Regions from separate parts of the Margalitia sp. FSL K6-0131 genome, predicted to be linked through region 1. Evidence: riboswitches for the same ligand, from Rfam matches in the RefSeq annotation. Region 1 holds a riboswitch; the other holds the start of a gene.
What was found. A riboswitch is a leader RNA that binds a small molecule or an ion and turns the genes downstream of it on or off. The one in region 1 is predicted to bind cobalamin.

Region 1 (4,274 bases):
ATAAAATTTATGGAAAATTGGATCGATACTGGCTGTGCTTCCAGCAATAATGGAAGTTGATGAATTGGGAGCGACCGCCATTAAATAGCCGTTTCTCATTCCAAATTGCTGTATATCCTTGTACAATCTATCCCAAGCACAGGAAGAAGAGTTGTTTTCTAAATATCCTTTTCGAAAGAAATACTCACCTGTATCCCATTCGGAGCCTTTAAAGACTGGATAGGAGCCTTTTTCTTTCGCTAATTCCATACTTGCTTGGATAGTAAGGAAGGCGATTTTTTCATATAGCCGATCAGCATATTGAACTGCATCCTCGCTTTCCCACTTTATTTTTTTCAATGCTAATAAATGATGCCACCCAAATGTTCCAAGTCCAATCGCGCGGTATTTTTGGTTCGTTAATTTTGCCTGTAAAACAGGAATGTCATTTAAATCAATCACATTGTCCAACATTCGTACTTGAATCGGAATTAATCTCTCTAAAATATTGGCGGGAACAGCCAGCCCTAGATTGATAGAAGATAAATTACAAACTACAAAATCACCAGGCTGTTTTTCAATTATGATTTTTCCATCTTGTGTATATTGAGTAATGATATTCGTTGTACTTTGATTTTGCATAATTTCTGTACATAGATTACTTGAATAGATCATTCCTTGATGTTTATTTGGATTTTTACGATTAACCTCGTCCCGATAAAAGACAAATGGTCCGCCAGTTTCTAACTGGCTCTTCATAATACTTTTCATGATTTCGATTGCTGGAACGACAGTTTTAGAAAGGGTTTCGTGTTGAACACACTCCCAATACTTAGTACGGAATGAGCCGCTTCCGCTTGTTTCATCGTAATAATCCTCAAGAGAATACCCCATAACTTGTCTTATCTCATGCGGATCGAATAAGTACCAATCACCGCGTATTTCTACCTGCTCCATAAATAAGTCAGGAAGGCATACACCAGTAAATAAATCATGTGTGCGATATCGTTCATCCCCATTATTCAATTTGGCATCAAGAAAAGAAGAAATATCCTTATGCCAAATATCCAGATACACACAAATGGCACCTTTTCTTTGTCCGAGCTGATCGACACTCACTGCAATATTATTTAATTGTTTCATCCAAGGAAGAACGCCGGAAGATGCTCCGACAAATCCTTTAATCGCACTTCCGCGGCTTCGTATCTTACCTAAATAGACTCCGATTCCACCGCCGTTTTTTGATAGATTGGCAATATCAGTGTTGCTGTCAAAGATTCCTTGTAAACTGTCTTCTACCGTATCAATAAAGCAGCTCGATAATTGCCCATAGTTTTTTCCTGCATTCGAAAGGGTAGGGGTTGCAACCGTCATATAAAGATTACTTAGTGCCCAATAGGCTTCTTCCACAAGCTTTAAACGGCTTTCTTTCGGTTCATTGATCATTAATTGCATAGCAATAATCATCCATCTTTCCTGCGGAAGCTCGAATACATTTTTATGATGATCAGTCGCTAAATAGCGGTCTGCCAATGTACGTATTCCTATGTATGTGAAGAGTTGGTCTTTGTGATAATCCATTTTGCTGGCTAATTGATGTATTTCGTCTACTGAATAGCAATCTAGCAGGCAGCGGTTATAGATGCCTTCTTCTGTTAAAGTTTCTAACAAACCATAAAAATTACCATACCTGACTTTATAGGAATATTCTCTATTTTGCGCTGCCTTGTAATAAAGATATTCCATATAAAAGTGAGCAGCATCGTATGTCCAGAAGATTTCTTCCTCATTTAATCGAGATAGGCAATCTAATATAATTTGCTGAACCCACTCGTCCTCTGATATCCAAGGCTTTTGCTCTAATAAGTTTTGTGCGAAAGAATAAACCGGGTGGAAACGTTCGTCTGCTTCTGCTTTTTCTACTAGAATGGATAAGATATGACGGTTCCAATTTTCAATCTCTGTAATCGTAGTTCCCATTTATTTTCCCCCTATAAAAAAATAAGATCTGCCCGAAGGATGAGCAGATCAAACGATAGGAAAAAAGAACATACATAGTCATAGACGTTTTAACTATCGTTTCATCTCCCCAATCCCCGAGGAATCGAAACTTTATCATGTGAAGGCAGGTCTCCTGACTTGTGTGCAGCCTACTAAAGGACCTTCCCGCATCGAGCGGATGCAGTGGTCTATCCTTTTTCGTTCACACTTACAGTTGCGGGGACAGTTTCGGATTCTCACCGAATTCCCTATTAAGTCCATCTATGGACACCCTTACATGAAGTTAATTTCAATATATAGTTTTGAAAATGAATTTAATTAGCATATATTGTGTTTTATATTAACATATCAAAAGTAAATTCACAACTATCATTTTGCAAAAGAATTCCATAAATTGATACTCTTGTTTAAACACAATAAGGAATTGGATATGATAAAATGAAAGGGAAGAGTATTGGAGGAATGAATTTATGTCACAAGATATAACAGTAGAAGAGTGGCTTGATGAAAAGGATAAATATGTAACAATGGATGTTCGCTCACCATTAGAATTTTCCGAGAGTGCTATTCCCCATTCTATTAATATTCCCATCTTTTCAAATGAAGAACGAGCAGAAATTGGGACCTTATATAAACAGGTTGGTGCAAATGCGGCAAAATGGAGGGCGATGGAGGTTGTTGCTCCAAAGATACCGCATTTAATGAAGAAAATTAAGGAAATAGAAGAGTCCGGAAAGAAGCCTTTAATCTATTGCTGGAGAGGTGGTATGCGCAGTGGATCCGTTGCACAATTTGCTACTTTTTCAGGACTTCATGTCTATAGATTAAAAGGCGGTTATCGTGCATATCGAAAAAAATCTTTAGAATTGATTCCAGATTTACTTCCAGGTAAAGCAGTAATTTTACATGGTATGACCGGAACAGGGAAAACACAAATATTACAAAATTTAAAAAAGCTCGGGTTTCCCGTTCTGGATCTCGAACAAATGGCCAACCATAAGGGATCTCTATTTGGTGCCATTGATGGCAGAAAACCCCATAATCAAAAAACATTTGACGGTCTATTATTTGAAGAGCTGCTTTCCTTACAGAATTCCCATTACGTAATAATGGAAGGGGAAAGCAAAAGAATTGGACATGCTGTGCAGCCTGATTCTTTACTTGCTTTAAGGGATAATGCTTTGCATATTTATGTTTCAGGTTCCGAGGAAGCAAGAATCCAAAGAATTTATGCGGAATATGTTCAGCCAAATAAAAACAACCAAGAATTTAAAGAAAATGTTCGTTCGGCGTTACAATATGTAAGAAAAAGAATGAAGTCATCCGAATGGTGCCACATAATCTTTAAAGCGTTGGAAGAAAATAATTTTATGAAGTTGGTAGAACTTTTAATGAGAGACTATTATGACCCGCAGTATCTTCATAAAGAAGACATCTATATTAGCAAATCGGAAAAAGTGGTTAGCGATAATATTAATATTGCAACAGATGAAGTAATCAATATTTTAAAATCTCATCATTTAATCGGTGAAACGGATATCCATTCCGTTAAAAGTTAGGTGGAAATTTCATTTTCTCATGATTTTCTAATCTTCCTTTCATGAAAATATAGGAAAGTTTTCGTAAAATCATCGTTGAGTCGGTTCGACTCCCCTTATTATTTTACTCATTATAAAGTTCCTTCTTTAAATCCGGCTTGCAAAATAGCCGGTGTTTTTTTATGTCTAGCATCAGCGCCTATCGGCTAGTGGATATTTCCGACTCCTCTCTACGATAAGTCAACATCAGTTGAAAATGGAAGTGCTATTTTCATTTGTTCGTGAACTACCTTACTGTGTTTCCTTTATCTCGAGGTGAGCGACTACGAAATCCATACGCCGATAAGCAAGGCGCTTCAGCTTTTATTTTTATCCAGAATTTATAAAATTTTAATCTTATTCTCATGATAAGTTGATAAAGTAAAGGTTGAACAATAAAGGAGGCGAATAAAATGTGGGTACGTTTTATCCCAATCGTATTCTTTAGTTTGACAGCAGTGTCACTAGTTGCCTTTCAGTCAATTGAAATTGTTCATGCATTTATTAACTTCATTTCTTCTAAGACAAATATTAAATAATGATCCATGATTTTAGCAAAACGTCCTTTATGGAAAGAATCTTCCGCCGATTAGTTTTGGAGGAAGTATTTCTTTTTTTGGGGAAAATAACCTATGAATTTGTCATGAACGAATTGTTTACAGTAAACTTAAGTAAATACTTGAAGTTTTAGTAGGTGAAATAGATGAAGAAAATTTT
Region 2 (4,274 bases), 850 kb from region 1:
TTGTCTGTTTTTGGAATGAATATACCTATGGATCTTTTTGTCTTCTACGTCCAATAGTAGGTTTTCCGTATCTGTTAAGGTGAAGGAATTAGGATGGTCCTTTAATCTTTTGAGCAGATCTTCCTCAAAATGCTCCCTATCCATCATATAAAATAAGTCATTTAAACGTTTAGCAGCGACATTATTATTTTCATCCCATTCCCAAGTATCATATTGACGAACTAGATCAACAAATTCGTCCAATGCAGGGGTCTTTTGAATTTTTTGATGCTCCACGAGAAAATCATAAAACAGTGATGTCGCACAGGTTTTCTTACCAGTCTTATATTCGGGATCGACCATTGCCCATTTGTATTCATTAAAATGCATGGCCGTTACATGGTGGTCAATCATTTGAATCGGATGTCCATTAGAAAACCGCTTTTCAAGCTTTTTTTCCACATGTTCATTGACTGCCAGGTCCGTAATATATGTTTCGGTGTTATTATGATCGGGGTTATCGATAAAATGCTCCACACGTTGATTTAAATTTCGATAGGAACAATAAGAAACATTTGCATCTTCACCAAATGCTAGCTTGGCGACAATTCCGCAGCCTAATCCGTCTAAATCAATATCTGTAAAAAGCTTCATCGAATGCAGGTCTCCTTCATTTTTTTCTACCATAAGGATTATTTTAACCGAGGTGCATATCTTATACTCGCACCTAAAAAATATTTGTAAAACGTCAAAAATATTTCAAAAATTCTAAACAAATAGCTGTCTTTTCGGGTAAAATCTTTATGTATATAATTTTTTAAAAGGAGAATGAAAATGGATAGAATACAATCCTTAACCGTTTTACTAGTTTCAGACATAGAAAAATCAATGGCTTTCTATCAAGATGTTTTAGGATGTGAAGTGAACGATTGGTGGGCTCTTCGGAATGATTCATTGAAACTCGGGTTTAAACTTTTACAAGCAAAAGAAAATCAAATAATATCCCCTAATAGCAGCAATAATGAGGTTATATGGGATGCCTATGCTTACGCGTATGATTTTGCAGCCTTAGATCAATTACATAATGAGTGGAAACAAAAAGGGGCGAAAATTGTTCAAGAACCCGTAGTAACAGAGTTTGATTGGGGAGCATGGAGGGAATTTGCGATTGAGGATCCGGATGGGTATGTTTTGGCGGTAGGGACAGGAAATAAAGAATAAGTTTTTGCACAAAAGGCAACTAGATAGGAGTATGACAAATGACAAAAGAATTCTTTGATATTTTTGATGCAGATATGAATCACATGGGTGTTGCGGAACGAAATGAAGTTCACCAAAAGGGATATTGGCATAAGGCATTTCATTGCTGGTTCTATCAAATCGAAAATGGGGTGCTGAATGTTCTTTTTCAAAAAAGACAGCATGACAAGGATACCCATCCTAATTTACTCGATATAACTGCAGCAGGACATTTGACTGCAGGAGAACGTCCTCACGAGGGCATAAGAGAGGTAGAAGAGGAGCTCGGAATACAAGTACAAATGGATGAACTGGAATCGATTGGGGTTATCTCGGCAAGCTATACTGGTGATACATTTATCGATAATGAATTCTGCTACACTTACTTTTACCATTATAAAGAGCATATGGAAAAAATAATACCTGACCCTGTAGAAGTTGCTGGAATTTATCGAATTCCTTTTCACCAAATGGAAGGTTTATATAATGGTTCACTTAAATCTATTAACATCTCTGGTTTTGAATATAAAAATAACCAATTAACTAGCCTTCGCACAGATGTAGAGCTAAAAGATTTTGTACCTCATCCTTCGAATTATTATAAGGTGATTTTTGATAAGCTTTCTAAAATAAATAAGGTACTATCAACATGAAACTGATAGTACCCTTTTTTTAATTTACAGTTGTTTGATTTGGAGAATTCAACCTGAATGATCATCCGGAAAATAGGAATATTTTTGTGATAATCCGACAAACCCGGTAAAAACCGCCACGCTTGATAAACCGACAATCCATTTTAATCCTTTATTTTTCGCCATTATCCTCACTCCATATGAAATAATATCTGACTCGGTTGATTTTGATTATAGGAGGGAAGATTTAAAATAAAATTAATGGAATAAAATAAATTTCACTATCAGGTCAAATATCGGTAATAACCACAACTTGACATATTCTTACTTATTAAACTATGATAATATCGGTATTAATTTAATAGTGGGAAAACTAGGTTGATTGAATTATTTCAATCATTAAAAGGGAAGTTCGGTGAAAAACCGACGCGGTCCCGCCACTGTAAATGGGAGCTCTTTACAAAGATTATCCACTGTCTTACAAGATGGGAAGGAGTTAAAGAGTGTTGATCATGAGCCAGGAGACCTGCCTATTTTTTGCACCATAAACCTACGTGGATAGGTGGTGCTGAGCTCGAGGAAAATCGAACATTTTCACCTCCTGCGACGCACAACATCTTCACATTAGGAGATGTTTTTTTATTTTTTTCAAGGGGGAAGAGAAATGAAAGGAATGCTTTTCAAAAGAAGTTCTGTCGTGTTGACGGCTATCCTACTTGTGATGCTTCAACTAACGGGATTTTTTACAAATCCGGTATCTGCTGCTGCTTTAAAAAATGCAGCAATGATTTCGGTTGTCGATGAAAATGGTAAAACCGTCCTTCCACATTCTGTGTTGGAAATAAAGGATGGAGAAACAGCTTTCGATGTATTAAAGGAAGCAACTACAAAGAAAAATATTGCATTTGACTATACTACTGATCCTAAGTATGGCGCAAATATTGTACAAATTGGGGATGCAAAGCCTGACTATGCAAAGGACAGTACATATTGGGGCTTTATTATTAACGGCAGCATGGCTCAAGTAGGAGTATCCGGATACAAAGTGAAAAATGGGGATGATTTGCTATTTAAGGTAGTAAGTTACCCGGAGAAAACTATTTCCGCAAAAGTTTCTGCAAAAGATGTAAAAGGTAATGCACTGATACCAGAAACAGATGTAAAGGTCGTGGAAGGTGCCAATGCGTACGATGCATTAATACAAGCTGCTTCACAGAAAAATCTTGCACTAAAGGTTTCGGTAGATTCAAGTTACTTTGAATTTGTTCAAAATATCGGAAATGCGAAACTGAATGAAGGGGATTATTGGAAGACCGCTTTGAATGGAAATCCTCTACAATCATCCCTGTCAACAAACATTTTAAAAAATGGAGATAGTGTTGAATTAACCATTGATAATTATATAACACCGCCGGATTCCAATGGTGATAATGGAAACGGGGGCAATAATTCAGGAACTCCAGATGGAACAAAACAACCAAATGTAACGAAGCAACAGGTTGCAGCTGCAATGAAATCTTCTGCTTCTTATGTATTGAAAAATGGTGGTAATGATGAGTTTGAAATCATCGGACTGCAAAGATCCGGTCAAAAGATTCCTGCCGTTTATTTAAATAATATTAAAAAGACATTGAAAGAAAATGATGGTACATTCCGCAATGTTACCGATTATGAAAGATTAGCAATCGGTGTTACTGCAGCTGGAGGAAATGCTGCTAATATTGATGGTTATAATTTGATTGAAAAAATTTACTCCAATGACCGCATGACAAATCAAGGAACAAATGGGGTTATATATGCATTGCTTGCATTAGATAGCAAGAAATATAAAGTTCCTGCTAATGCAAAATGGTCTAGAGAAAAACTTGTAAACTACTTATTGGATAATCAGCTTAAGTCTGGTGGATGGGCACTTGTTGGCGATAATGCGAGTGTTGACATCACTTCCATGGCATTAGCTGCACTTGCTCCATATAAGAGCAAAGAAAATGTAAAAAATGCTATCGATAATGCAGTAAACTGGCTTTCATCCGTTCAGGATAAAAATGGCGGATTTAGCAGCGATATTAATGGCGGAGATGCAAGTGAAACGACTGCTCAAGTAATCATTGGTTTATCGTCTATCGGTGTTGACCCAACTGATAAAGCATTTACAAAAACAGGCGGAAACCTTGTGCAACATTTAATGTCATTCCATCAAAAGGATGGCGGATTTGCTCACATCGCAGCAGATCATGAATCAAATTTAATTGCAACAACGCAAGGCTTATTAGGATTAACTGCGTATCAGCAATATCTAAATGGAGAGGGCTCCATTTATCAATTTACAGGAAATGATGTGACTGTTCAGCCAGGTAATGATGCAACAAACACAGAAAAGCATCCTTCTGATAACGGTCAGCCATTGCCAAATACAGCAACCAA

Region 2: it holds a riboswitch for cobalamin, as region 1 does, so the genes downstream of both, NSQ59_RS07765 (DUF4430 domain-containing protein) here and NSQ59_RS12065 (ribonucleoside-diphosphate reductase subunit alpha) in region 1, are expected to answer to the same signal.

The regions. Positions count from the first base shown of each region.
Region 1 covers NZ_JBBOZS010000001.1:2,472,493-2,476,766, forward strand. The annotation lists gene NSQ59_RS12065 (ribonucleoside-diphosphate reductase subunit alpha) at 1-1,959, opposite strand, end outside; cobalamin riboswitch at 2,087-2,270, opposite strand; gene mnmH (tRNA 2-selenouridine(34) synthase MnmH) at 2,451-3,539, shown strand; gene NSQ59_RS12075 (hypothetical protein) at 3,971-4,096, shown strand; gene NSQ59_RS12080 (response regulator transcription factor) at 4,261-4,274, shown strand, end outside.
Region 2 covers NZ_JBBOZS010000001.1:1,617,671-1,621,944, forward strand. The annotation lists gene NSQ59_RS07750 (DHH family phosphoesterase) at 1-633, opposite strand, end outside; gene NSQ59_RS07755 (VOC family protein) at 814-1,200, shown strand; gene NSQ59_RS07760 (NUDIX hydrolase) at 1,239-1,871, shown strand; cobalamin riboswitch at 2,209-2,398, shown strand; gene NSQ59_RS07765 (DUF4430 domain-containing protein) at 2,515-4,274, shown strand, end outside.